Regions from separate parts of the Paenibacillus sp. cl141a genome, predicted to be linked through region 1. Evidence: riboswitches for the same ligand, from Rfam matches in the RefSeq annotation. Region 1 holds a riboswitch; each other region holds the start of a gene.
What was found. A riboswitch is a leader RNA that binds a small molecule or an ion and turns the genes downstream of it on or off. The one in region 1 is predicted to bind ZMP and ZTP.
Positions count from the first base shown of each region.

Region 2: linked by a shared signal. The riboswitch ahead of purT (phosphoribosylglycinamide formyltransferase 2) and the one ahead of rpiB (ribose 5-phosphate isomerase B) in region 1 are both predicted to bind ZMP and ZTP.
Region 3: linked by a shared signal. The riboswitch ahead of BMX45_RS03120 (bifunctional 5,10-methylenetetrahydrofolate dehydrogenase/5,10-methenyltetrahydrofolate cyclohydrolase) and the one ahead of rpiB (ribose 5-phosphate isomerase B) in region 1 are both predicted to bind ZMP and ZTP.

Region 1 is NZ_FNZO01000003.1:467,316-477,107, reverse strand. It holds gene BMX45_RS12100 (AtpZ/AtpI family protein) at 1-135, opposite strand, end outside; gene wecB (non-hydrolyzing UDP-N-acetylglucosamine 2-epimerase) at 311-1,468, opposite strand; gene upp (uracil phosphoribosyltransferase) at 1,535-2,164, opposite strand; gene glyA (serine hydroxymethyltransferase) at 2,500-3,750, opposite strand; gene BMX45_RS12080 (TIGR01440 family protein) at 3,841-4,425, opposite strand; gene rpiB (ribose 5-phosphate isomerase B) at 4,505-4,969, opposite strand; ZMP/ZTP riboswitch at 5,084-5,165, opposite strand; gene BMX45_RS12070 (low molecular weight protein arginine phosphatase) at 5,272-5,859, opposite strand; gene BMX45_RS12065 (manganese efflux pump MntP) at 5,916-6,479, opposite strand; gene BMX45_RS12060 (L-threonylcarbamoyladenylate synthase) at 6,549-7,727, opposite strand; gene spoIIR (stage II sporulation protein R) at 7,926-8,621, opposite strand; gene BMX45_RS12045 (hypothetical protein) at 8,901-9,428, shown strand; partial or broken gene BMX45_RS12040 (transposase) at 9,669-9,792, shown strand, end outside.
Region 2 is NZ_FNZO01000001.1:811,226-821,017, forward strand. It holds gene BMX45_RS03875 (GNAT family N-acetyltransferase) at 1-220, shown strand, start outside; gene BMX45_RS03880 (hypothetical protein) at 322-693, shown strand; gene BMX45_RS03885 (GGDEF domain-containing protein) at 693-1,100, shown strand; gene BMX45_RS31570 (hypothetical protein) at 1,087-1,251, shown strand; gene BMX45_RS03890 (YdcF family protein) at 1,248-1,880, shown strand; gene BMX45_RS03895 (hypothetical protein) at 1,908-2,363, opposite strand; gene BMX45_RS03900 (PAS domain-containing sensor histidine kinase) at 2,391-3,833, opposite strand; gene dapA (4-hydroxy-tetrahydrodipicolinate synthase) at 4,097-4,972, opposite strand; gene BMX45_RS03910 (LysR family transcriptional regulator) at 5,084-5,959, shown strand; ZMP/ZTP riboswitch at 6,020-6,100, shown strand; gene purT (phosphoribosylglycinamide formyltransferase 2) at 6,183-7,343, shown strand; gene BMX45_RS03920 (MATE family efflux transporter) at 7,662-9,020, shown strand; gene BMX45_RS03925 (response regulator) at 9,217-9,792, shown strand, end outside.
Region 3 is NZ_FNZO01000001.1:649,912-659,703, forward strand. It holds gene BMX45_RS03105 (CobW family GTP-binding protein) at 1-449, opposite strand, end outside; gene BMX45_RS03110 (TIGR03943 family putative permease subunit) at 446-1,423, opposite strand; gene BMX45_RS03115 (permease) at 1,531-2,541, opposite strand; ZMP/ZTP riboswitch at 2,696-2,775, shown strand; gene BMX45_RS03120 (bifunctional 5,10-methylenetetrahydrofolate dehydrogenase/5,10-methenyltetrahydrofolate cyclohydrolase) at 2,842-3,690, shown strand; gene BMX45_RS03125 (LacI family DNA-binding transcriptional regulator) at 3,988-4,980, shown strand; gene BMX45_RS03130 (glycoside hydrolase family 32 protein) at 5,162-6,664, shown strand; gene BMX45_RS03135 (sucrose-specific PTS transporter subunit IIBC) at 6,661-8,082, shown strand; gene BMX45_RS03140 (Cof-type HAD-IIB family hydrolase) at 8,331-9,131, shown strand; gene BMX45_RS03145 (MarR family winged helix-turn-helix transcriptional regulator) at 9,343-9,777, shown strand.

The DNA of each region.
Region 1 (9,792 bases):
GGGCCCGTCCAACTGATTCATGAGCCATCGCCCGGTAAAAAAACCGATGAGAATGTAAGCGGCAAGCAAACCGCCTGCCCCGCTAATGTATAGCGCTATCAACCAAGGGTTATCTTGACTTTTCGGATTTTTCATATGAACCTCTAATCCCAACTCATTTTACTGAATATAACAAGAGTTTGTCAATGAATCGATTTGATGGATTTCCCGTGTAAAATCGGCGTTTTGAGCAGTCTAAATTGCGCAAAACGCCGCGGTAACCGTACAGTTCAACTGTATGCTGTCCCCTTGCCAATCAGAATACGGTAAACTATGCCTTTGTGAACATTCTGTGAAATTCCTCGGGACGTTCTTTTCGAATGCCAAAATGGTGCAAAATCGCATTGACAATTCGCTGGGAAGCTTGTCCATCCCCGTAAGGATTAGCGGCTTTGCTCATCTTGTCATAGAGCTCCTGATCGGTCAGCAGAACCTTAATGCGTTCGTACACATTCTCTTCCTGGGTGCCTACCAGCTCCAGGGTGCCGGCTTCAATGCCCTCCGGACGTTCCGTCGTGTCCCGAAGCACCAGCGTCGGTACGCCGAAGGACGGAGCCTCCTCTTGCATGCCGCCCGAATCCGTAATGATGAAATGCGTACGGGTGTAGATATTGTTCATGTCCACGACATCCAGCGGTTCAATCAGTTTGATGCGCGGATGGTTCCCCAAAATGCGGTGAGCCGGCTCCTTGACGGCAGGGCTCGGATGCACAGGGTAGACGATGGCGATATCCTCGAACTCGTCGGCAATGCGCTTCACCGCTTCAAAAATCTGACGGTGCGGCTCCCCTTGGGATTCGCGGCGGTGCGCCGTCATCAGGATCAGGCGCTTGCCCTGTGCCCAATCCAGAACCGGGTGGGTATATCCTTCCCGCACCGTATACTGGAACACGTCTGTAGCGGTGTTGCCCGTCACGTAAATGCGGGATTCCGGCTTGTTCTCCTTGCGGAGATTCTCGGCAGACCAGTCCGTCGGCGCAAAGTGCAGATCGGCCAGCACGCCGGTCAGCTGGCGGTTCATTTCTTCAGGATAAGGATTCAGCTTGTTCCATGTGCGAAGACCCGCCTCTACATGGCCAACCTGAATCTGCTGCAGGAAGGCTGCATAGCTGGCCAGGAACGTTGTCAGCGTGTCGCCGTGCACCAGCACGATATCCGGCTTAGCCTCGCGCAGGACAGGCTCAAGCCCCTCCAGAACGCGAACGGTGATCTCGTTCAGCGTCTGACGGTCCTTCATCACGTCCAAGTCGTAGTCCGGAACAATCTTGAACACGTCAAGCACCTGATCCAGCATTTGCCGATGCTGCGCAGTTACACAAACCACCGATTCGATATGCTCCGGATGGCGCTGAAGTTCCAGAATAAGCGGCGCCATCTTGATCGCTTCGGGGCGGACCCCAAATATCGTCATCACTTTCACTTTTGACATGTTTGAAATTACCCCTCTTTGCATGCTTGTTTTTCAATTCAAGTCGTCGAATGGCTGGCACGGCTCTTATTTCGTGCCGTACAGCCGATCTCCTGCATCACCCAGGCCCGGTACGATGTAGCCATGGTCGTTGAGCCCTTCATCCAGAGCAGCAACGTAAATATCCACGTCCGGATGAACGTCATGCACGGCCTTCACGCCTTCCGGTGCAGCCACGAGATTCATCATCTTGATCTGGGTGCAGCCGCGCTTCTTCAGCACGTCGATCGCAGCGATGGCCGATCCGCCCGTCGCCAGCATCGGATCGATGACGATCAATTCCCGCTCCGTCACGTCGGTTGGAAGCTTCGTATAATATTCCACGGGCTGAAGCGTTTCCGGGTCGCGGAACAATCCGACATGCCCTACCTTGGCAGCGGGAAGCAGCTTGACCACGCCGTCCAACATGCCGAGACCCGCGCGCAGGATCGGCACGAGGCCGAGCATCCGGCCGGAAATGACTTTCCCTTGGGTTTCGGCTACCGGCGTCTGAACAGATATCGATTCAAGAGGAACCTCCCGCGTAATTTCATAAGCCATCAAAGTCGCGACTTCGTCTACCAATTCGCGAAAGTCTTTTGTGTTAGTCCGCATATCGCGTATAAATGTAAGTTTGTGTTGAATCAACGGGTGATCACAAATCACCAATTTTCCCATGTCTGGTCCCTCCGGTTTGAATGCAAATGTTATTTCAATATGGGCGTAAATACTTGTGAGCTCCATAAATCCTGTCTATTATATCATTCCCTCTAGTCAATTGACACCTGCACGAGTCATGTTTATTTCCGTGAGTTTTGACCTTATAACCGGATCTTTGTCAGCCCTGCACCTAGGTTTTCCATTTTCGCCTATATTGATCCTTACCGCGAAGCGACCCGACTGGGAGCATGCGAGCATAGCAATCTGGCCAGAATGTGACAGCTCCTAAAAGAGGACCCCACCTTCAGGCGGGATCCTCTTATCATAGGCTTCTTATGCCGACGAAACTGTGATTAATATTTCATTTCAGGATATAGCGGATATTGATCCGTCAGCTCAGCCACCAAACGGCCCGCTTTTTCCAGCGTTGCCTCGTCTTTAGGCTGCTTCAAGGTCATGGCAATAATCTTCGCGATTTTCACCATCGCCTGCTCATCCATGCCGCGGGAAGTGACCGCCGGCGTACCGATACGGATACCGCTCGTGACGAACGGGCTCGTCGGATCGAACGGGATGGCGTTCTTGTTGACGGTAATTCCGATGGAATCCAGCACCTTCTCTGCGTCTTTGCCGGTGATGTCCAGATTGCGGGTATCGACCAGCATCAGATGGTTATCGGTTCCGCCGGAAACGATGTTCAGGCCTTCCTCGATCAGGGTGTCAGCCAGCACTTTTGCGTTCTTCACGACGTTCTCTGCGTACGTCTTGAAGGACGGATCCAATGCTTCGCCAAGCGCCACGGCCTTGGAAGCAATGACATGCATGAGCGGTCCGCCCTGGGAGCCCGGGAATACCGCTTTGTCGATCGCCTGTGCCCAAGCTTTCTTACACAGAATCATGCCGCCGCGAGGTCCGCGAAGGGTCTTGTGCGTCGTGGTGGTTACGAAATGGGCATGCGGAACCGGATTCGGGTGAAGACCCGCGGCAACGAGACCGGCAATATGAGCCATATCGACCATGAACAATGCGCCTACATCGTTCGCGATGGCAGCAAGCTTCTCGAAATCAATGATGCGAGGATATGCACTTGCACCCGCCACGATCAGACGAGGACGGTGTTTGAAAGCCGCTTTGCGCACTTCGTCGTAATCGATAAGGAACGTGTCTTCCTGCACGCCGTACGCAACGAAATTGTACAGAAGGCCGGACGCGTTAACCGGGCTTCCGTGAGTCAAGTGGCCGCCGTGGGCCAGGTTCATGCCCAGCACGGTATCTCCTGGCTTGAGCGCAGCCAAATACACCGCCATGTTCGCTTGGGCGCCGGAGTGCGGCTGAACGTTGGCATGCTCGGCACCGAACAATTCCTTTGCGCGGTCACGGGCGATATCCTCCACGATATCCACTCGCTCACAGCCGCCGTAATAACGCTTGCCAGGGTAGCCTTCCGCATATTTATTCGTCAGCACCGTCCCCATGGCTTCCATAACCGCTTCGCTGACGATGTTCTCGGAGGCAATCAGCTCAATGTTGCTGCGTTGACGCTTCAGTTCCAAATCCATCGCTTCCAATACAGCCGGGTCATTCTTCCGCAAATGTTCCATCATGTTCATATCCTCCCATAATCAATCGTTATTTTCTCTTGCCAAGTCAAGACTACAAGTTTACCTAATGACTAAAGCGGGCTCTCATTCGAATCAATCGCACAGCGTGGAATCATCCCGCTGCTCAAGCCGGTACACGGCGCGTTCTCCGCCGATCAGCTTCGGCCGGGTGTAAGCCGCCGTTACGCGCGCATCGCCGATATAACGCTCGCTCGGCCTGAACGGAACCGCCACTCTTCGCAAATGCATGCCGATCAGCGTCTCGCCGATATCGACACCCGCATGGGCCTCAATGGATTCCGCAAGGCAGGGCTCCTTCATACTCCGATACGCCGCCGAGGCCATGGAGCCTCCCGCCCCCGGAAACGGTACAGCCGCCACTTCCGTCAGGCGCAGCTCTTCAAGCAGTCCCCGCTCCATGACTAGCGCCCGGTTCAAATGCTCACAGCATTGATAGGCTACAGCGAAGCCGAATTCCGCTTGAACCTCGGCAATGCCCTGAAGAAGCTGCTGCGCCGTTTCAAGAGCGCCGCCTGTACCGATCCGGCGTCCGACCACTTCACTGGTGCTGGCTCCGATGACCAGCACCTTGCCCGGTCCTAAGGCTGCCGCTTCGGCCAGCTCGCGGACGATCCGCGCCGTCTGTTCGCTCAAGGAAACCTTGGAGATATCCGTCATGTCACAGTCCTCCCGATGAATTTTTTCACAGAAGATGCTTCATTCCATACGCAATAACCGCAGCAGCTTACGCGTTGACCTAACGCGATTCGCTCTTCAGGTAACGCTCCTCGATGGCCTTGATCTTGTTCACGCGGCCGACATGGCGTTCGCCCTGGCTGAAATCCGTTGTCAGCCATGCACTGACGATCTCGGCAGCAAGCCCGGGGCCGACGACGCGCTCGCCCAGCGCAATCACGTTGCTGTCATTATGCTCACGCGTGGCTTTGGCCGAAAATACATCATGCGTCAGCGCGCAGCGGATGCCCGGCACCTTGTTGGCGGCAATGCTCATGCCGATTCCCGTTCCGCAGATCAGGATGCCCCGATCCGCTTCACCCGAGACCACCTTCTCGCACACCGGAAGCGCGTAATCGGGATAATCCACGGAATCGGAACAGCCGCAGCCAAGATCCTCCACCTCGTGTCCAAGGCCCCGAATGACCTCCACGATCTCCTCTTTCAGACGAATGCCGGCATGATCGGTACCCAATGCAATTTTCATCTATGAAAAACCCCCTCGAATGTTCGCTTTTGCGTTTTAGCTTGTTTCATTATAACCCAAACTCCACGCAAAAGACGAAAAAAGAGCAGTCGGCGCACGTATTGTGCTCCAAATGCTCTTTGCCCAGGCGACCGGCCGTATATTCCGATGCTCCATCGTGGTTTCATCCACTTCGTCGCCAGTTACATCGGATCATGTTTTTCACCTTCATCTTAAAGCAATACCCTGCGAAAGGCAAGCGGCTTTTTTAGCCATATTGAGCCCGGATCCAGATTTACTCTTCGCTTCCGTGGAAGCCGATCCTATTTATGCTGATCCGCTTCCAGCTTGTCCAGCAGGCGGAAGAGCGCCGTCCGAATCTCCGCCGCCGTCGCCTCGTATTCCTCCCGCGAGCCGCCGAAAGGATCGGAGATATCGAAGCTCGGAATGCGCTGGCGCAGCTCGATCAGACGCTCCCGGTCGCGGTCGCTGACATCGCGGCCCAGCGATCTGGCCAGCTCAAGCGTCGCGTACAGGCTGTCCTGCTCCCGCAGATCATCCAGCACCCGCCGGTCATCCTCCACAAACTCCTTCAGCGTGTGCATCTTGTCGGCGGCATGCGGGAACTGCCGAATCGCATACTGCTTATGCGACTGGGTCAGCGTCAGAATCAGGTCTGCCCATTCCACCAGATTCGCCGTCAGCGGCTTAGATACCAAGCGATCTTGAATATCCTGATCCCGCAGTATCGATTCCGCATGACGGGATACCGGCATGCCGTCTACGGCCGAGACGCCGGCGGATTGCGTTTCTAGCGGAATGCCTCGCTGTTTGGCGAGCTTGCGCAGCATCCCTTCCGCCATTGGGCTGCGGCACGTATTCCCCGTGCAGACAAACAATATATTTTTCACGGTCCCGTACCTCCCCGTTGATAGGTTGTTTTGGGATTATTGTAACAAATATTGCGTCAAAAGATAAACATCACGCCAAAGATGATCAAAATCAGTCCGCCCAGCATTTCGCCGTACTCTCCCAGCTTGTTACTCACCTGACGGCCGAGCAGCAGGCCGAGAATGGACAGCAAACCGCCCACGACACCGAAGGAGATCACGATCAGCAGCACATCATCCACGAACATCCCGAGCGAAACGCCTACCGAGAAGGAGTCGATGCTGACGCTGAGCGAAAACAGCAGCATGCCCAAGAACGCGGTAGGATGAATTCGCTGACCTTCCCCGCCCCGCCAGGCATTGTACAGCATATGTCCACCCAGCAGGAGGAGCAGCCCGCCTGCCGCAAACCCTGTGACGTGCCCCAGCAGCATGCCTACATAGCGGCCGGCAAATAAGCCCGCCAGCGGCATAAGCATGTGAAACAATGCGATCATGAAGCTGATGCCCAGCATATGGCCTAAACGCATGCCGCCTCTCATTCCGACTCCGATGCCAAGCGAAAATGCGTCTAGCCCGAGTGCAACCGCCATCAGCAGAATCGCCGCAAGCTGTCCCGATTGGACAGACGCCTCCAACATCCCCATTCCCCCAAGTCCCATGGTCTTGTACACCATATGCGGACAAGGGGGAAATCATGCTAAAACCGTTCAATCAGCATCTTCATTGACGTGGATGATGTGATGTCCCGCGGCCTTCAGCAGCCGGTTCATGACGGCTGCGCCAAGCCCCTGTTCCGGGCACGCTTCGGCCAGGATGAAGGTCGCGCCTTCTTCATCGAAGCGGCGCAGGCCGGCGTACAGCCGGCGGGCCGCTTCCTCCGGCGCGGCCAGGCTGCCGAGCGAGACGGCAACGTCCGCGCGGTAGTGACCCATGTGCTCGTCGAACGACAGCACGCCGGTCACCTCCCCGCGCCGTGCCGCCGCCTCGAGCTCGGCCGCGATGCGTGCCGACACGGCGTCGGCACGCGGGCCCTGCACCACGCACATCGCACCCTTCGGTGCGTAGTGCGTGTACTTCATGCCCGGCGAGCGCGGCGCCGGGCTCTCCGCCTCCCCGGCGGCGCGCTGCAGCGCCGGGTCCTGTCTCACGCTTGCCGCCACCGCGGCAAGCTGCTCGGCCGTGACGCCGCCCGGGCGGAGCACCGTGACGGCCCCGTCTTCGCCGACCTGCACCACCGTCGACTCGACGCCCACCCCGGCCGGGCCGCCGTCGAGCACGCCGTCGATCGCCCCCGCCAGATCCTCCAGCACATGGCTGGCCAGCGTCGGGCTTGGCCGGCCGGAACGGTTGGCGCTCGGTGCGGCGAGCGGACAACCGGCGGCGCTGATCAGAGCCAGTGCCACACGGTGATCCGGCATCCGCACGGCAACCGTATCGAGTCCGGCCGTCACGCGAGGCGATACGGCGCCCGGTTTCACAGGCAGCACCAGCGACAGCGGTCCGGGCCAGAACGACGCCATCAGCGCCCGTTCCGTCTCGTTCACCTGCTGGACCAAGCCGTCAAGCTGAGCCAGCTCCGAGATATGCACGATTAATGGATTGTCCGATGGCCGACCTTTGGCGGCGAAGATGCGCTCGACCGCCTCTGTATTGCCCGCGTCAGCACCAAGTCCGTACACCGTTTCCGTCGGAAAAGCCACCGTACCGCCCTGTGCAAGCACCTGTCCTGCTTCGTGCAGCGCCTGCTTTGCTTCCTTCCCGGACCCGAGGTTCTCCTTGGAGAGGGAGCTTAAGACGTGCCACACGTTGGTTGATTTCGATGCAGCATTCCGGGAGCCTTGTTCCCGCTGCAGGTTGCGTTCCTTGTCATTCCCGTTCTGTTCCATACCTATCCCAAGCTTTCTGTATATGAAATATATAAACATCCAAACGCGTTTTGCCTATACTCCAAAAGAAAAAGCGCTTCTCGTTCTTCAGTCCCGTGCCGGTTCCCATGGAAACCGGTCGCGCCAAAGAGAAAGCACTCTTCTTCATCCAAATTTATTATACCCTGTCCGTATTGGAAATCAATACGCGGGATCATCCTAGAATAAGCTCGCCACCCAATTCCAGAGGCCCAGGAACATATCCCACAGGAAGAAGCGGACCTCCGGCTCGCTTTCGCTTGCCTTCTTCGGCGCTTCCTCCGGAGAAGCGTCGCCCGCATCGGCGGACACCGTTTGGATCCCCGTCTCGACAGGCTGGGCTGCCGCATCCCCGCTGCCGCCGTCGATGAAGCAAAGCGGCGGGAACAGGACGCACCACCAGTTTTGTCCTTGACCTTCCCCTAGCGTAATCCGCAGCGCATCGTAATCACCCGCCGGATACACCGTGCCCCCGTACAATTTGGTGGGGAACGGCACGACGCCGAGCTCAACTTGGTAGTTGTAGGTAATTCCTCTTTTTCTCAGCTCTTCACCCACCAGCTGGCGGATTTCGGGAAGATGCTGCCGGGTTAATGTCTTGGCGTCTTCCAGGCTTTGCGGGTTCTCCAGCTGCAGGACCCACAGCTGCATTTGCTCAACGACCGCGTCACGAATCTCTCTTTTGACGAGCTGATCGGACGGATTATCTGAATTCGCAAGAATGCGAAGCCGAATCGATTCTTGAGGGATCGGACCGCCGACAACGGAAGCATCGATCTGCTGTCCCTCCCAAGCCATGATGACCATAAACATGCAGGATAAGAGCACAATCATTTTTTTTACGATAATACGGAAGGTTTCGCTATAATTTTTCATCTCGGACAACCGCCTCTCTATGAACGAAACTCTATGATGCTATCAGTATGTCCGGTATTGAGAGATTCAAACGTAGAATACTTTATTTTTCATTTTTGAATCTCATATACTCAATAAATAATAGAATCAAAAACAATATATAGAATTAATTTAATAATGTATAAAATTTGACAACAGTAATATTAGTTGTTACTATTTATATATAAAGTAATTATATTCCAAATAAGGAGGATAGTTCTTTATAATTAAAATTCCTTATAAGGAAAGAGGTAGATTTGTATGAATACAAAAAAAATTATAGTTGCTACTATGATGGCTCTTTCAGTGACGTCCGTCTCTACTACTTTTGCCGCTGAAGTTGAGTTGGTTAACCACCAGAACACTCCTGTATCAACAGAAACTACTATAAGTCAATCTATTACTGATATTGTTCCTTACGGAACTAGCGCCCCAACTTCCCACTGGAATTTGGGCAACGGCCCTTATGATGCACAGTTCTCTTCTTTGTATAATATTTTATATACTAATTATTATTTTACTCCTAATTCAAATGGCGAATTGTTTATGAGAGGGCGCATTTGGGAAGAAACAGGTAATCCAAGTGGTAGCTACAAATATAAAATTATATGTTTTGACGCCTCGACTAAAAAAGCTGTTACTGAAACAAATGGAACGACCAACGGAAACGGTTCAGACGTAAATATCCGTTTCTATAACCTCGACAAATCTAAGAATTACTACTTTGGGTATCAAAATCTTGATGGTTCCTGGTCAACTCTCGGGGGTTATACGACGATCTCACGATAGCAAAAAAACGAGCAAAAAAACGTTTAACTATACTTACATTAACTAAAATAAACAAAGACCCGAAAACAGGCCTAACTAAACTGTTTTCGGGTCTTTGTTATTTATAATACATTGCTATTATAGCTTATATAACTTGCTGGTTGCGCTGAAAAATTTATAGCCATATTACCCGCCCATTTGAGAGCGTAAAATATCTTGTGTAAATAGTAAATAGAAAAAGGAAGACCTTTTCTTGTAGAATTGAGTTACCACAACGCCATTGCGCCAACGGAATCGGCCTAAGTATGGAAAGAACTTATGCAAGATGTTCGGGAACGTGTGGTACACAAGAAGTGCTTCTCTTTATTTCAGATGGGCTGAAGGG
Region 2 (9,792 bases), on a different contig from region 1:
GGAAGCAGCCAGAGCCTTGCTTCAGTATGGCTTCGAAGCATTGGGAGTACACCGGATCATCGCGACATGCCAGCCAGAGAACACGCCTTCGTATAAGGTGATGGAGAAGCTTGGTATGAGGAGAGAAGGCTGCTTTAGGCAGTGTATCCCTCGAGGCGAGGTTTGGTGGGATGAGTATTACTATGCTATGCTAAAGTCTGAATGGCGTACAATTTCATAGAACTGTTGTTATAATATGCTGTGCCCAATGTATCTCTTTATAACAATGAGATGCATTGGGCATTTGGTTTTAAATCTGTGAATAAGGGAAGTTGATAAGCAATGACTGAACAGGATGCACTTAATCGAAAGTTACTGACGGAGGGCGATTATGTAACGGATGAACCGATCGACCTGACCATTTGCGAAAAAGAACCTATTCACATTCCAGGATATATTCAGCCCCATGGCGTACTGCTTGCCATTAATCCTATCGACGATTTCAGGATCGCGCAGTGCAGCCGAAATACGGAGCAGCTGCTCGGGATCAGCGCCGAGTCCCTGTTGGGACAGAGCCTTGAGGAGTTTATCGGAAAAACGCAATTTGAGCTTATGATTCGCCGAGACCTTCAAGCAATAGCGACACCGGACTTACAATATATCAATCTTACGATTTCGGTTGCCAATGAGCCGATTGAATTTATCGGAAGCTGATGGTCGATATCGATGATTTCCGGTTGTATAACACGCTTCATGGTTTATACGGTGGCGATTTATGTTTGCAATGGATTGCCGACGCACTGAAAATCATAGGCGAATACTATGGAGCGGCCGTTTCGCGTTACGGCGGCGGAACCTTTATATTGAAGATCAAAGATACCGATCCCGGCCGAACCTATGAAGTGGCTGAGAAGCTACGTCAAGGCGTCCTGGCGCTCAGCATCCCCAAGGACCGAACGGAGGAAGACGGGTTTATGACGGTAAGCGTAGGAGCGGCTTGCCTAACGCCTGCCTCCATGCTGAGTCTTACCCATTTGACTGACGAAACGGAGAAAGCCATGCATATTGCCAAGAGCAAGGGGAAGAACAGAGTCACGCTATATGGATATGAAACGGATTGATGTCCGTTGGAACCAAGAGGAAGTTGGAATAATCAAAAGCCTGCAGCTCCATGATGGAGCCGCAGGCTTCTTTGCTGTATTATATCCCTGTACCCATGATGCTAAAATGAAGGCTGGAGTTGAACGAGTGGAAGTTGGAGGTGTTGCATGACCCGATTGATGCAGCTGCGGAAAGCAGGAAATAGAAGAAAGCGCATCTTGTTGAGAGTTTTGCTGGGACTGATAGCCATCATGCTGGTTTATTCGATTAATGTGGGATACACGATTTGGAAATATGCAGGGCGAACGGTGAATATTCCCTCCGATGCAGCGATCGTGCTGGGTGCCGCAGTATGGGCGGGGAAACCTTCGCCTGTATTTCAGGGGCGCATCGATCATGCGTTATGGCTGTATGATCAACAATACGTAGATAAGCTCATTTTTACAGGGGGACGCGGGTCGGAAGATGAAGTGGCCGAATCGGAAGCTGCCAAACAATATGCCATCGAACACGGCGTTCCGGAGAGGGATATCCTGGTCGAGACGAGTTCGGTGATCACCGAGCAAAACCTGTATTATGCCAACAAGATAGGCGATGCGGCAGGGCTGTCCTCGTATCTCATCGTGAGCGATCCGCTGCACATGAAGCGGGCGATGGTGATGGCTGAAGATATGGGTCTCGAAGCCAATCCTTCACCCGCGTCACGGAGCGCTTACCAAAGCGTAAGAAGCAAGCTCCCCTTTTTATGCAGAGAAGTCTTTTATTATATCGGTTATCATCTGACAAAACCCTTTCGATAAAAGATCCGATCATGCGCAGTTTGCGCGTTAGTCCAGACTTCCGAGATCGTTGGCAAGCATCTGATGGCTTTCCTTATCCGTTACCTTGTCGAGATAACTTGCCGCTTTTTGCTTGGATGCCAATGCATGCTCCTTGTTCCCCAGAACCAGATAGGCCCGCGCTTCCGCTTCGTATCCGTAACCGATGTAGAAGGGTTCGAGGTTAGCCGATGACCCGATCGTGATGCAGCGCTTGGCATAATGCAGTGCTTGATCGCCCTGACCCGTTACCGCGTATACTCGGGAGAGCTGCCAATACCCGATGGACAGGTTGCGCTCTGTATGATCCGCCACCCGGCTCCAATGCCAAAAGGAAGCATGACACATGTGAATCATGTTCTCTTCGTCTTCCGGCGTCCGCAGCTTCTTCTCCAGGATATCCCAGACCTGATTGAAGCAGTTTATTGCAAATTGTTTATGTAAGTTTGAATCTTGAATGTCCATGCCTATGTCCTCCGATATATGTACGCATTATAAAGCAGGTAAATGGATCGTAAAGGTTGTCCCATGATCAGGAGTGCTCTCCACGTTCATCGTACCGCCGTGATTATGAATAATATTCTTGGTAATCATGAGACCGAGTCCCGTGCCGGTGTCTTTCGTTGTAAAAAAGGGCTGTCCCAGTGATTGGATCTGATCCTGCGTCATCCCAACTCCTTCATCCTGCACGATAATCTGCACCTCGGGCCCGCTGTGCACAATGTCCAAGGTGATGCTTCCGCCGTGATTCATCGCTTCCATCGCGTTTTTCAGCAGATTGATGAACACTTGCTTGAGCTGGTTGACTTCGCCCTGTACATAGATCGGAATCAGTGGATAATGGGGAATGATCTCTATATTCTTGAGAGCGGCTTGCACCTTCATCAGCGTAATGATCTGATCCAGTATGGCCGACACGTCGATGGGTCCGCTCACGTGGGCGCCCTGCGGTTTGGAGAGCACCAAGAGCTCATTGACGATGAGCTCGATGCGTTTGAGCTCCGATTCGATGATTTCAAAATAAAGCTCGTTGCTGCGTTCCGCGGATCGCAATAGCTTCACGAATCCATTAATCGATGTCAATGGATTTCGAATTTCATGAGCGATGCCGGCGGCCAATTGGCCGGCGGTCGTCAGCTTCTCGGATTGCATCACGCGGTCCTCTTCCATCCGCTGCTCCGTGATGTCCTTGAAGATGCCGACGGCCGCATTCTCGCCTTCATATTGTATGATTAACGTGAATCCCGTGACCATCTTCTCCTGCCCGTCCAGACAGCGTATCAGGTAATCGACGCTTCCGATTTCACCGCTCTCGGCATACGTTGCCCTGCGTTTCATCAATGCGTGATGATATGATGCGTCGACGATCACGTCGGTTGAAATGCCCAGCACGTCACGGGGGTGCATCGCATTGACGAGACGGAGTCCAGCAGAATTAACATAGTGAACAATGCCCTTTTTAGTTATGAGTACGGAGAGAGGGAGCTCTTCCAGCAGCTGCAGAAACGAATTTTCCTTCTCGTTCAGCTTCTGTTCCTTCTGCTCCAGCTGTTTCATGAGCTGTCTCAGCAGCGTTCGATCCTCGAATTGTACCAAGTATCCCTTGGGCCCCTGCTCCGGATCGTGATCAACGCTGCAGCGTGCACTAAGGTATAACTCGCGATCAGACGGATGACGGTAAGCATATTCAACCGGGGGGACGAATGGCTGATGGCCCTGGGCAGCCCTAGCGTTCTGAATCACTCGATTCAATAACCCGCGGAGGCTGTTTTCTTCTTGCGGCGCCCCGGCAGTTAACTCCTGCGGCGAGTAACCCAACAGATCACATAGTGCCGAATTGACCTTAAGAATCGTTCCATCTAGCGATACCAAAGCCATACCGATTACAGATTGTTCAAAGGCAAAATCATGATTAGGGGTTGAATAGGGCAGCACTGCAAGTCTCCTTTCAAATTTCTGGGAGGAATTGAATGTACCCATATTATAAGTGGGGCGATTTCATTCATCAATCCTTTAAATTGATAGATCTAAGCAGAATTTCTTTTTTGTGTAAAATGTCAGTATCACCCATCCCATTCTCTGCTGATTGAAAGCTTGTGCGCCCTATAGCATCGAATCATCCATTCAAGAATGGTAAGGAAGCGATGCGTTCCGCCACTCTTGAGGAGAAACCTGTTGCGTCCATGATTTAAAGTTTCTCAGCCTTTGAATGCTTGATCCAAAGATAGCTTGAGCTCATCCGTAATGGGGCCCATCGGCAGGCGCAGGGTGTCGGATGAGATAAGGCCTTGCTTGGCAAGCAGCCATTTTAGCGGAGCGGGATTGGATTCTGCGAACAACTGATGAATAACGGGAAGCAGCACTTCAAACTCCTTTTCGGAACGAGAATAATCCCCCTGGACAGCTAATTGATAGACACGAATAAAAGCTTCGGTATTCACATTGGCCGACGCCAAAATGCCCCCCGATGCACCATGACAAAGCATCTCATGAAAGCGGACATCGTCTCCGCATAGAACAGGCTTCGTATCGTATGGAGACAAGCTTCTCATAAGCTCTGTACTCGCAGTGCTGTCCTTCATTCCGATGACACCGGGGATCTCCATGATTCTTCGAATGGCATCGACCGGTAAGGAAATTCCGGTGCGCGAAGGAACTTCGTACAAAATAACCGGTATCCCCACCTCCGCGACGTTGCGGAAATGTTGTATAATGCCCTCAATCGAAGGGCGGCTGTAATACGGCGTGACCACCAATACCGCGTCTGCCCCGATATGTCCTGCCCATTCCGTCCGCTTCATGCTGGAGAACGTATCGTTGGTACCCGTACCAATAATGACCGGCAATTGCCGCCCGTCCAGACCTTTTCGCGTTTCCTCCATCACCTGAACGACCTCTTCCCAAGTTACCGTCGGCGCCTCTCCGGTCGTACCGTTGATGATCAATCCTTGAATGTCATGGGATAACAAATTCTCCAAATAACGATGATAAGACGGAACATCCAATGCGTATTCATGTGAAAAGGGGGTGACCACCGGAACATAAATACCTCTCAAATCTTGCGGACTCAACATGATCTTTCCTCCATTTCATGAATTGTGGCTTTACTTTACCATGGGAATCGGGATCGGTGTTATCTATAATAATAGATAGTTATTATCAATATTATTGATGAGGAGAGAGCGATGGAACTGATCTATCTGCAAACCTTCAGGGAGGTTGCTGTTCGAAAGAGCTTTACTAAAGCTGCTGACGAATTGGGTTATGCACAATCCAGCGTTACCACCCAGATTCAGAAGCTGGAGAAGGAATACGGCGTCAAGCTGTTTGAACGGTATGGCAGAGGCCTGCGCCTGACGAAGTCAGGGGAGGAGCTGTTCAAGTATGCTGTCCAAATGCTGGATCTGTTCCACCAGTCTAAGGAAAAGCTGACGAAACAAGGCGGGGGCGTCTTATCGATTGGAACGATCGATTCGCTTGCCGCATATTTTCTTCCATCCGTCCTTCATCGGGTGAGGCAGAAGCATGAAGATCTTGCCATCCGCTTGCAAACGGATCGTGAAGATAGCATCGTCAGTAAGGTAAGAGAGGGTGAGTACGATCTCGGGCTTATTCTGGAGAACAAACCGGAAGACACTTCATTGAATTGGATCTCGATCCGGGAAGAGCCCCTCCATCTGATTGCCCATCCGGATCATCCGCTTCGCAGGTTGCCCGTCATCGAGCTGGAGCATCTGGCTGATTGCGAATGGATTATGACCGAGGATACTTGCAATTACCGGATCATGTTGGAAAAAGTGCTGCGCGCCAGCGGAGCTCCCGTCCGTATTGGTTTGGAATTGGGCAATCCCGAGGCAATCAAAAGATATATCATGTCCGGTACCGGCATCTCATTATTGCCGAGAATGGTAGCAGAGGAGGAAATCAAGAGGGGAGAGCTGGCGATTCTTCCCTTTCAACACCCTGACATTCGACTGGACATCCAGATTGTCATTCATCCTAAGAAATGGCTGTCACACTCGCTTCAGGATATGATCGAAATGTTGAAATCTAAATCTTAAAGACGCAGGCTGATATTGCATTTAACGAAAAGATTCAGTATCATTTATGTAACAATGTATAGGTTTATGTGTGACTGGCGTAGCATGGGGAACCATGAGGGAGCACATGGATGACAACGGCCGTACGCCTGGGCAGAGGTAAGGGAGTTTATTTCCCTTACCTCTTTATTATTTTCTTGGGCTTCTATCGTCTCTGAAACTATGAAAAGGGGATAAAACAACGATGTTCAAAACGAAAAAAATATTGCTGCTGGGATCCGGAGAACTAGGGAAAGAAGTCGTAATTGAAGCACAACGATTGGGTGTCCAAACCGTAGCCGTCGATCGTTATGCCGATGCTCCTGCCATGCACGTTGCCGATCACAGCCATGTGATCGATATGCTGGACGGAGAGAAGCTGCGCGCTATTATTGAGTTGGAAAAGCCGGACCTGATCGTTCCGGAGATTGAAGCGCTGGCTACTTCGGAGCTGGTGAAGCTGGAGGATGAGGGGTATCGGGTGATTCCTACCGCCAGAGCCGCAAAGCTTACGATGGACCGTGAAGGGATCCGCCGGTTGGCATCAGAGGAGTTGGGACTGCCGACTGCGGACTATCGATTTGCCGATACCTATGAGGAATTCAAGCAGGCTGTCCTGGACATGGGTTTTCCGTGCGTGATCAAACCGCTGATGAGCTCCTCCGGCAAAGGTCAGAGCGTGTGCCGTTCTGAAGGGGATATCGAGTCCTGCTGGAACATCGCCATGGAAGGCGGCCGCGTGCAGAACGGAAGAGTGATCATTGAGGAATTCATTTCATTCCAGTCGGAAATCACGCTTCTGACCGTCCGCTCCGTAAATGGAACAAGCTTCTGTGCGCCGATCGGGCATATTCAGGAAAGCGGAGATTATATCGAATCGTGGCAGCCGCACGACATGTCTGAAGCGCAAATCGAGGAGGCTAAATATATTGCGCGGAAGATTACCGACGAGCTTGGCGGATACGGCTTGTTCGGCGTTGAATTATTTTTGGCCGAGGATAAGGTGTACTTCAGCGAGGTATCCCCGCGTCCGCATGATACTGGGCTGGTTACGCTGGTCACGCAAAATCTATCCGAATTTGCGCTTCATGTCCGTGCCATTCTCGGGTTTCCGATACCAGAGATCGAATTGATCACGCCGGGAGCCAGCCGCCCGCTGAAAGCCGGCCGAGAGCTGGAAGACTACACGATTACAGGCGCCGAGCAAGCGCTGGCCGTTCCGAATACGCAGCTTCGCATGTTCGGCAAACCGGTAACCAAGGCCGGAAGACGAGTAGCAGTCGCGCTGTCAAGCGCCGGCGATGTCGAAGAAGCGCGGTCACGCGCGAAGCTGGCATTGGATAAGCTTGCCGTCGAAGAGGCATAAACATCGGAATTCCATAGGGATATCACATGTCATCATGTTGAAAAGGCCAACCGAAATGACCGGTTGGCCTTTTCAGTTATAGAAAAATCAGGGATCCAAATCGGGTACAAACTCTTCTGATCACGAGTACTTGCTTTTAGTTTTGATTTCGGGAATAAATAGGGAGAAATTTATGTTCTTTCATGTTAAGATACACAAGAATACAAACGACCCTCACCCATTATAATGTTTCCATTCGATGCGATAAGCGCTGCTTGGAGCATAATATTTCAAATAAATCTCTAGAGGAACGTTTATTGACGGCATAGGAGAATCTACATGAGAGACATGACGCAAGGAAGTCCGATCAAGCTGATTACCATGTTTACCATCCCGCTTTTGATCGGTAATATTTTTCAACAATTTTACAACATGGCAGACACCCTTATCGTGGGACGTACCATTGGCGTGAACGCACTTGCAGCCGTTGGCTCGACAGGCAGCATTTTGTTTTTTGTCATCGGCTTTGCCCAAGGCTTGACGGCTGGTTTGTCTATCATAACCGCACAGCGTTTTGGAGCTAAGGATATCGCAGGCGTCCGCAAAAGCGTGGGAACGAGTGTATGGATCAGTCTGGTGTTCACGGTATTCCTCACCATCGTGAGCGTTATATTTACGAGGCCCGTCCTCGTCATGATGAACACCCCTGCCGAAATTTTGGATGATGCGTATTCGTATTTGATCGTCATTAACTGGGGCGTCGGCGCGGCCGTTCTGTTCAATTTGCTGGCTAACCTGCTCCGTGCTCTCGGCGACAGCCGGACCCCGCTTCTCTTCCTGGTCGTTGCAAGCATTCTGAACATCGTGCTCGACCTCTTATTCATTCTCGCATTTAAGATGGGAGTAGCCGGAGCCGGACTTGCCACGGTTATATCGCAGCTGTTCTCCTGCCTGCTCTGTCTGATCTACATTCATAAGAAGGTCCCGCTCCTTCAATTCAAGAATGCCGACTGGTCCATCGATTGGAAATTTATACGCCAGCATATGTGGGTAGGTTTTCCGATGGGCTTCCAAGCCTCCATTATCGCAATCGGAGCCATCATTCTTCAGATCACGCTAAACGGTCTCGGGGCAACAGCCGTTGCGGCTTATACCGCGGCTCAGAAGATTGATATGCTCGCGACGCAGCCGATGAGTTCCTTCGGGATTACAATGGCGACTTTTGCTGCTCAGAACTTCGGAGCGAATCGCATAGATCGGATCAAGCTGGGGGTTAAGCAGTGTATTTGGCTCTCAGGATCATTCAGCATCGCCGTGGGCCTGCTGGTTATATTTGCGGGTCCTGCCGTCGTCAGCCTTTTTGTGGGTCAAGGCCAAGAGGAATTGCTGTCGCTCAGCAGGCTGTATTTCTTATCGAACGGCAGCACCTATCTGCTTCTGTCGCTGCTCTTCATCTACCGCTTCACGCTTCAGGGGCTTGGTCAGAGCTTAATTCCCACTGTGGCGGGCATCATGGAGCTGATCATGCGGGTACTGGCTGCTATCTTCCTGACCGCGCAGATCGGCTTCCTCGGTGCAAGCCTGGCAAATCCGCTGGCTTGGCTGGGCGCCGTCATCCCGCTCGGCATCGCTTACTATCTGAGCATCAAGAGGTTGAGCACGCCGGTAAAACCCGTCTCCGTACCCGTTCAGGCGTAAGGAATGCTGCACAATCGAATTCGGAACGAATCATGACTCCAGGAACAGGGAAGCACTGTTTCGTTGGAGTTGTGCATTCGTTCTTTTTTTTGTTACAAAAAACATAATGTGGAAGATTCCCAATTTGGGTGCGGCGAGGTAAGATCACTATAGATTCAGTTTGCAACCGAACAGGACAGAAACGGGAGGGGTCGCATTGTATAAAGTGCTGTTAGTAGATGATGAAGCCGATGTGAGGGAAGGCCTCGTTCAGGAAATCCAATGGGAAGCCTGCGGATTCGAGATCAAGGGGACGGCGGAGAACGGAAGAGAGGCCGTGGAGGCTGCGGAGCGGTTGGAGCCGGATGTCGTTATTACCGATATCAGTATGCCCTTTCAGGATGGACTGCAGCTGGCCTCATGGCTAAGGGAGCATCAGCCGCTGTGCAAAATCGTTATTTTGACCGGTTATGACGAATTTGATTATGCCCGTCAAGCGATTACGCTCAGCGTGGATGAGTATTTGCTCAAGCCGTTCTCTGCCGAAAGCTTCATGGAGTTATTAGGCAAGATCAAGGACAAAATCGATATGGAGGTGGCGGAGCGTGAGGACGTGCGCCAATTAAAGGAGCATTACCGGACAAGCCTGCCTTTGCTACGGGAATCGTTCCTGGCTTCGCTGTTAACCCGAAAACTGCCCCGCTCCATCATTGAGGAGAAAACTCGGAATTACGGCCTTCCGCTGAACAGCGCCTGTTATCTCGCCGCGGTGATGGCTTTATATCCGGCGGCA
Region 3 (9,792 bases), on a different contig from region 1:
CGCAGGGTACGGACCAGCTCTCGACTGGATGCAAAGAAGCTGTTGTACTCGAGAAATTTGCTGCAGTCGGCCAAGGCGATTTTGCCCCGGATCGATATTTGATCCACCAGTGACGGATCCTGCAAATCCTCAAGAATCTGTTCAGGATTCGCCACTCCGGTTGTCTCGATGAAAACGAGGTCGGGCTTCCGGTCTAACAGGCTTTTCAAGGCTTTCCCCAGCTCGTCTCGTTTGGTGCAGCAGATGCAGCCGTCAAGCAGCTTCTCGATCGGAAGATTAGGCATTTCACCGGACAGGATATCGCCATCCACGTCCTGTTCGCCCATCTCATTCATCAGGACGGCGGTCCTCCATTGCCGTTTGGCGGCATACGCCAGCAGCCTGAGCAGCAGCGTGGTTTTGCCGCTCCCCAAAAATCCGCTAATCAGCACGACGGGTATCTTGTTCATTTATTGATTTCCTCCTTGGTCTCGATATCATTCGAATACAGTTCATCAAAATCTGCGACAGAGTCCGGATTCGTGAAAATGTAAGGGGATGACGGCTGCTCGATCGGCTGAATCCGTTTCGCTTGAACTTGCAGCGTTTCCTTACCGTCCACAATGTTCACCTGGATCGTGCCAACGATCTGAACCCATGCGTCATTCGCGAACAACGAAGCATTCGCCGCGCGCACCATGACCCCGAACGGGACGGCGTCAGCCGTGCAGCACATCACGAGGAAGCGGCTGACGGCAAAGGTGTCTTCGTTCATATGTCCATCGCGGAAAACAAATCCTTGGACGGTGATGGCCTTTCCTTGAAAATGCTGTTTGTACATATCCATGGCCCCAACGGTCTCCGAGAAAATGTCCGGCTCCACTCGGATGACGGGTAAGGTATATAAGCGCTTGGCCAGCTCCGCGAATTCCACGCTGTAGATGTCTTTGGGAACAAAACGCTCGTTCAGTGCGATGTCCTCCGCTGCCGCCAGGTCATCATTCGTTCCATGCTTCTCCATGCCCGAAACGGCGGGAGCATTCCGCTCCTCGGTTTTACGGCGAACATCGGGGTTCGGATAGGTGTAGATCATGCCTTTTTTGGCCGCCATATCGCTGCCGAGGGCTTGGTCCGGCAGGAGCAGGCCGAACAGCAGCGGCACCGTGAATAACCCGTAAACCGATATGTTTTTGATCAGTCCGCTGGGCAGGGGGTGCTCGCAATCGCACACCTCGCCGGAAGCTCCCGCAATGGCGTGCCACAGCATGCCGAAAGCTATGAACAACAGCGGCACGGGACAGAGCAGAAGCAGGGTCTGCATATGGGGAGCCAAGTAATAGTCCAGTGAATTTGATGCGTTCAGATGCATGATATAGGCGGCCAGAGCTGAGATAAGCAGCGATCGCAGTATATAGTGGCTTCGCAGGCTCAGCCTGGGCTTCACGTCCCGAACACCTCCAATCTCAAGTGGATATCCGAAGGCATAACAGCCTGAAGGTGCCGTTATTCCAACCGTTTTTGTGTATTGCCTCTCCAGTTTGTTACCTACACCTAACCGCCGAATAGCGCGTTGACGGCTACAGAGCCGGTAAAGACAAGCGTAATTACCAGCAGGCTTAAACCGATCACGAATTTGGTCCTGAAGGTAGCCGACAGCATGAGCAGGCTTTTGAAATCCAGCATCGGGCCGAGGACCAGGAAGGAAACCAGCGGGCCGATGGTAAAGGTGTGCGTGAATGCCGATGCCACGAAGGCGTCCGAAGTCGAGCAGAGGGACAGGATGAAGGCAAAGCCCATCATGAACAGATAGGAGGCGGCAGGACCGTTCCCCAGAGCCAGCAGCTCCTCCCTCGGAATGAAGGATTGGATGCAGGCCGTCAGGAAAGCGCCCAGGACTAAATATTTGCACATCTCGATCAGCTCGTCTCCGGCGTGGACAAACATGCTTCTCCAGGTTTTGGGATGCTCATGCAACAAACGTTCCCCCTTGCGGGAGCCCTGTTCGGCGAACTCTTGAAAGGAACGCTTCAGGGGGCTGCTTCTTGAAAAAACATAAACGAGCAAACCCGTCGTCACCGCGACTGCAAAAGCCAGTCCCATTCGTCCGATCGTCACTTCGGGATGCGATCGGAAGGCCATGATCGTTGATGCGAATACAATGGGATTCAGAATAGGACCGCTGAGGATAAAGGTGACGGCGATATAGGCGGGCATACCCTTCAGCATCAACCTGCGAACGACCGGGATCATCCCGCATTCGCAGATGGGAAACAGGATGCCGAGCATGGAAGCGAACAGGACGCCAACCACCGGATTCTTCGGCGTGAGACGCCGCACCCATTGCTCTTGTACGAACAGCTGCAGAAGGGACGACAGCAGCACGCCAAGCAGAATAAAAGGAAGTGCCTCAAGGAAGATGCCCGTAAAGACGGTTTTAACCTGCTGTAGGTCTTGGCTGGATATGGGGGTTAAGTCCTTCTGCAGCCATATCGTCAAGACCGGAATCACGAACACAAGCGGAAGTATAAAGGGCAGCATTTTGAAGATCGCCGGATATCTCATCAAGACCTCCTGGAGCGAATTGTTCTTAGGACATTCTATGCTTGTACTTTCGGCAACATACGTGATTTCAGGCAATAAATCAAAAACCTTACGATTAAAGAGCAGCCGCATAGCCGGTGGCGCGAAGTCCAAAGTCGTGATATATTAAAAAAAGTTATCCATGTGTTACTGGCGTAGCTTGGGTTACCAAGAGGGAGCACATGGGATCATATGCCGTACGCCTGGGCAAGAGGTAAGGAGACGTTCGAGTCGCCTTGCCTCTTTATGTTTTTTAATACAATGGCGAAGGAGCGGATTAGCATGAGTAAGGAACCCGTAATTTTGGATGGGAAAAAGGTATCCGATGATATCAAGGCAAAGCTGGCGGTGAAGGTACAAGAATTGAAACAGCAAGGGGTAACCCCTTGTCTGGCAACGATTCTGGTTGGCGATGATCCTGCTTCGGCGACCTATGTACGGATGAAGGGAAATGCGTCCGAGCGGCTTGGCATCTTATCCAAGAAAGTAGTGCTAGAGACATCGACAACGACGGAGGAGCTGATCGCCGCGATTCAAGCACTGAACGAGGATCCGAACGTCCACGGTATTCTGCTTCAGCACCCGGTACCGCACCATATCGATGAGCGGGCGGCTTTTGATGCCATCGACATGAAAAAAGACGTGGATGGAGTAACCACGCTCGGGTTCTCGCAAAATGCGTTTGGTTTCGCCGATTACCCGTCATGCACGCCGGCGGCGATTATCGCGATTATGGACTATTACAGCCTGCCGATCGAAGGGAAGCATGCGGTGGTGGTCGGACGCAGTCCGATTCTGGGCAAGCCGGTATCGATGATGCTGCTCAATCGCAACGCCACGGTTACGATCTGCCATTCGAGAACGAAGAACCTTGGGGAGATTGTGTCCCAAGCGGATATTGTGGTTGCGGCCGTAGGCAAGCCTAATTTCATTCAAGGGGACTGGATCAAGCCGGGTGCCGTCGTGTTGGACGCCGGTTACAATAAAGGAAATATCGGGGACTGCGATTACGAAGCCTGCGCCAAGGCGGCATCCGCAATCACGCCGGTACCGGCGGGAGTAGGCCCCGTGACGATAGCGACATTGCTGAAGCATACCGTCGAATCGGCCGAGCGAACCGTCCAAGCTTAAGGGAATGCACTTGACCATTAGTATGTGAAGCAAGGCTGCACCCTTGAATCATCCCCTTCGAATCCTTCATTTCATGCCAGAGCCTGGAACATAGAAGCCAATATGGACCATGCAATGCTAGGCTTGGAGCCCGCATTTCACGGATCCCTGGACGTCATGGTATAGTTAGGAATAAGAGAAATACGAAGGGGAGAGATTCATGTTTATACGAATCATGGCCTGTTGTGCGGGACAACAGGGAGCTCCAGAGAATGATCCGTTCGATGCAGCGCTGCTAACGGCTCCGGAGATCTTGGCATGAAGAACACGATAGCCGATATTGCCCACAAAGCCGGAGTTGCCAAAAGCACGGTCTCCCGTTTCTTGAACGGAGGATCCGTCAGTCATGCGACACGCCGCAAGATTGAGCAGGTTATTCAGGAAACCGGCTATATCCCGAATTCTTTTGCGCAAAGCCTGAAAGCCAAAAAAACGAGCATGATCGGCACCATTATGCCGCGTCTGGACTCCTTCTCCGCATCGCAGACTGTCGCCGGCATGGACGAGGAATTAAGAAAACACGGATATCAGCTACTGATCATCAACGCAAGCCAGGATTTATCCAGGGAGATCGAAGCGCTGTATGATCTCGCCAGACAAAAAATCTCAGGCATTATTCTGTTCGCCACGCAGGTGACGGAAACCCATCTTGCCGCGATTCAAGAGATCGGCATTCCGGTCATTCTGCTCGGACAACAGCATGACCATGTCCACAGCATGATCTATAACGATTATGCCGCAGGTTATGAAATGGGCCGGTACGTGCTGTCGATGGGACATCGTCAAATTGCCTATATCGGGGTGACGGAAAAGGACGTAGCCGTCGGAGTCAAGCGGAAGGAAGGGTTCCTCAAAGCGGTAAGCGAGTATGAAGAGGCGGAAGCGGTTCTCTATGAGAGTGGATTCAAGATGTCGGATGGTGTGAAGACGGCATGCTCCATGTTTGAGTTGAACCGAACGCTGCCGACGGCCGTGGTCTGCGCCACGGACAACATTGCGCTGGGCGTGATGAAAGCGGCGCACATGAAAGGCATCCCTATTCCCGACCGAGTTTCCGTTACCGGATTTGGCGGATACGACGTAACCGAGGTGATTCATCCCGGGTTAACAACGGTGAAATATGGATATTTCCAAGCGGGCCACCTCGCGGCACAGCATATTATGAAGCTGGTCAACGACGAGCCGGTGGATTTCCTGACGGTCATGAATTGCGAGATGATTCATCGGGAAAGCGTTGACAATCTGAATTAGGTATTTTATACTTCAAATAACGGAACCGGTTCCAATCCGAGTGCTTGCTTGGTATTGGAACTGAGTTCATTATTTTTACCTTTGATTGGAACCGGTTCCACTGCAGTTGAGTTTATTTGTGTGCACGCGTTAGCATGATCTGTTTGATTTTTCAGCAAGACCATTTATAAGGAGAAGAGATATGGACAGAGAACTGAAATACCGACGCCTGGATCAGGCTTCTCCCGAAGAGCTTTCCTCCTTAAGGAAGAAAGTGCGATTAAGCGAATGGAGGCAGAAATTTCACGTACAGCCCATCATGGGCCTGATGAATGATCCCAATGGATTCTCTTATTACAACGGAGAGTATCACTTGTTTTACCAATGGTTTCCTCTGGGCACGTTTCACGGCTTGAAATACTGGTACCATACTTCCTCGAAAGACCTGGTCTTTTGGCAGAACCAAGGCATCGCTATTGAACCCGGTCACCCGCATGATGCTTATGGCGCTTATTCGGGCAGCGGTATCGTAAAAGATGGCAAACTATGCCTCATGTATACCGGGAATGCCCGGAATGAGGAATGGAACAGGCAATCTTATCAATGCATGGCCGTGATGGACCGCGACGGATCCATCACGAAACTCGATAAGCCGCTGATTGACCATGTGCCGGACGGATATACCGAACACTTCCGGGATCCGAAAGTATGGCAAGACAAAGACAAGTACCGGTTCGTCATCGGTGCCCAAAGGGTGAATCAGACAGGTGCGGCTGTCGTTTATGAATCCTCGGATTTGTTGGTTTGGGAATTCAAGGGGGAGATGCAAACCCGACTTCAGCATTTCGGTTATATGTGGGAATGCCCCGACTATTTTGAACTGGATGGCCAGGGCGTGCTTCTGTTTTCCCCGCAAGGGCTGCTTCCGGAGGACGACCATTTTCGAAACATTTATCAATCCGGCTATATTTCAGGCAAGCCGCTCAATAGGAATACGCTGGAGTTTGATCACGGTCCTTTTTGCGAGCTGGACAGAGGTTTTGATTTCTACGCGCCGCAGACCATGCTGGATGAGAAAGACCGGCGCATCATGGTGGGCTGGATGGGTTTGCCGGATATCGGGTATCCCACCGATTCGCATGGCTGGGCCCATTGTTTGACGCTTCCGCGTGTGCTTACGTTCCGTGAAGGCAGGCTGATTCAACAGCCGGTTCCCGAGCTTCAAGCGCTCCGCGATCATGCCGCTCAGGCAGAGGATACGCTTCACAGCGAAGTGAAGAGTTACGAGGGGGTTCAAGGAACCACATTCGAAATGATATGCGAGTTCCAAGCCATCGAGGCGGACGTCGTTGGCATTGAATTTCGGGCTAGCGAAGGGGAACGAACCGTTATTCGATATGAATCCGGCCAACGGAAGGTTACGCTGGATCGCTCTTCTTCGGGTGCAACGATTGTCAGTGATTACGGAGCGGAACGATCCTGTATGCTGCCAACCGAAAGAAATTCGATCCAATTTCATCTGTTCGTGGACATTTCTTCGGTTGAGCTGTTCATCAACGATGGCGAAGAGGTGTTTACAAGCAGAATTTTTCCGAAGTGGAACAGCCGAAACATTCGATTTTTCGTACAGAACGGCAGTGCCGGCTTGAAGGTCGAGAAATGGGATCTGACCGAAGCCGTAAAAGATAAAGAAGGGGCTGAATGAACATGGCAGCGGATAATCGGGAAATCGCAAGGCAGGTAGTGGAAGCCATTGGCGGCAGGGAGAACATCGCTTCCTTTGCCCATTGTGCCACCAGGCTGAGAATCATGGTTCATGATCAGAAGAAGATTGACCAGAAGAAGGTCGAGCAGATCGACAAGGTCAAAGGAGCCTTTTTCAACTCCGGGCAATACCAGATCATTTTCGGAACAGGAACCGTCAATCAGATTTTTGAAGCGGTTGAATCCCTTGGAATGGAGAGCACAAGCAAGGAAGAACTGAAATCTCAGGCGAAAAAGTCGGGGAATCCGTTTCAGCGGGCAATTCGTACATTCGGTGACGTGTTTGTGCCGATTATCCCGGTATTGGTCGCCACTGGCTTGTTCATGGGATTACGGGGGCTGCTGACCCAGGATACCGTGCTTGCCTGGTTCGGTGCGACACCGGATGATATCTCGGCTAATTTCCTGCTCTTCACCCAGGTATTGACGGATACGGCTTTCGCTTTCTTGCCGGCCTTGGTGGCATGGTCCGCGTTCAGGGTGTTCGGAGGCAGCCCTGTGCTGGGTATCGTCCTGGGATTGATGCTGGTTAACCCGGCTCTTCCCAATGCGTACAGCGTGGCGAACGGCTCGGCTGAGGCACTCATGATCTTTGATTTCATTCCGGTTGTCGGGTATCAGGGCTCGGTCCTGCCGGCATTCTTCATTGGACTGCTGGGCGCGAAATTCGAGAGATTTTTGCGAAAACGCATTCCTGACGCCATCGATCTGATCGTTACGCCGTTTCTAACCTTGCTTGTTATGATAACCCTTGGCTTGTTTGCGATCGGCCCCGTGTTCCACTCCCTGGAAGAAGTGGTTCTGAACGCGACGACGTTCTTGCTGGAGCTGCCGTTCGGTATCGCGGGTCTGGTCATCGGTTTCTTTAACCAGATCATTGTGGTCACTGGCGTGCATCATATTTTTAACTTCCTGGAGATCCAACTCCTTGAGAAGACAGGGAGCAATCCGTTCAATGCGATCGTGACCAGCGCCATGGCAGCGCAGGGTGCAGCTTGTCTGGCTGTCGGACTCAAGACGAGAAATAAAAAGCTCAAGGCATTATCCCTGCCATCGGCATTCTCCGCCTTGCTGGGAATCTCCGAGCCGGCGATCTTCGGGGTCAACCTCCGTTACGTCAGACCGTTTGTTATCGCCTTGATCGGCGGCGGCGTGGGCGGTTTCATGGCTTCCATCTTTCAGCTTGAGGCCACAGGCATGGCCATTACCGTCATCCCGGGCACGCTGTTGTATTTGAACAGCCAGCTTCCTCTTTACATTTTGTGCAACCTGACGGCGATGGCGATTACGTTCGTGCTGACCTGGATGTTCGGATTCAATGATAAGATGCTTGAAGAGGTCCGCTCGGAAGCGAAATAAAGCCATAAGCGAAAGGTCCGCCCTGAACAGGCGGGCCTTTTTGGGGCCGGATGCCGGTAAATCGTCTGGCTGACCGGCTTTCTTGTTCATTAAAATGGATATCTTGAAAAGAGTGCTCCCTTGCCGTTTTGGCGTTAGCTGGACTTGGTCCCAGAGGGCTTGGTAAATTTATGGCTTGCTCTGAAATGCTTTTCATCATTTACAATACAGTAACAAGCTTGAATATACGTAAAGAGAGGCGAGCGTTATTGATGAAGAAGATCCTATTTTTTGATATTGACGGTACGCTGCTGGATCATGAGAAGCAGGTTCCGGCGACAACAAAGGAGTCCATTGCTGAATTAAAGAAGGCCGGCCATATCGTAGCCATTGCTACGGGACGCGCCCCCTATCATTTTGAAGAGCTGCGGGAAGAGCTCGGCATCGATTCTTATGTTTGCTTGAACGGTCAGTATGTGGTTTATGAAGGCAAACCGATCTACGGTCATCCTCTGGCGGAGGATGCCTTGCAGGAGCTGACGGAACAAGCGGTCCGGCTGGATCATCCGATAATCTATGCCGGCAGCGAAGCGATGAAGATGAACGTAACCGAGCATGTCCATATCGATTCCAGCTGGGGGGAGCTGAAACTGACGATCCCGGAATACGATCCGGAATATTACTTGGGCCGCGATATATATCAAGCCATTGTATTCTGTACCGAGGATGAGGAGGCCGATTACGTAAAAAGATTCGAAGGGCGGTTTGATTTCGTGCGCTGGGGCCCCTATGGAATTGACGTGTTACCGGCAGGGGGCTCCAAAGCCGAAGGAATCAAACAATTGATTCAGCTGCTGCGCATCGATCTGGAGGATACCATCGCGTTTGGCGATTATCTGAATGATCTGGAGATGCTGTCGTATGTGGGCCACGGCGTGGCAATGGGCAATGCGCCGGAGATCGTGAAGCAGGCGGCCAGGCATGTCACCCGCGATGTCGGCCAAGACGGAATACAATACGGACTTCGCATGCTCGGTTTGCTGGGCAAGGAGCCGCAGGAGATTAAGTAACGGGTTTTACGATAAAAAAGCCAGGGCAGCGTGTCAGTCTTAGCGCATTTTGCGGTGCGTGCGGACTGGCATGTATTTCCGTTCCGCGTCTGCGCCAAATCGCAGGTTTGACGACGGAAACAGGGACTTGCTATTATTAATAACTGACAGTGACCGCTATATGGTAATACGAACCTTTTGGCGGAAATATACCGGAACAGGTGGAGACCCTATGTCAGCCGATCAAACGCGACAACTCATCACAAGTTGGCTATCCTTGACGCAGATTCATGCATTGATTTCCAACGAGCTGGAACAAAAGCTCCAGCAGAAGCACGATTTATCGCTGAATGAATTTTACGTGCTGTTATTTCTGTCCGAAGCTCCCGAGCAAAAGTTAAGGCTTCAGCAGCTGCAAACGATGGTGGGGCTAAGCCAGAGTGCGATGTCGAGACTGGTCAGCCGCTTTGAAGCCAAAGGCTGCGGCGCCATGCAAAGGGCGATATGCGAGGATGACAGGAGAGGAATCTACACGTCGCTGACTCCGATTGGCGAAGAGAAACTGCAAAAAGCCAAGAACACGGTCCAAGACGTGCTGGAGCAGCAATTCGCAATGCCCAAAATGAAGCATGGTCTGGAAGATGCATTGAAGCCTATCCGAGGGTAACTAGTTCGTTCACAC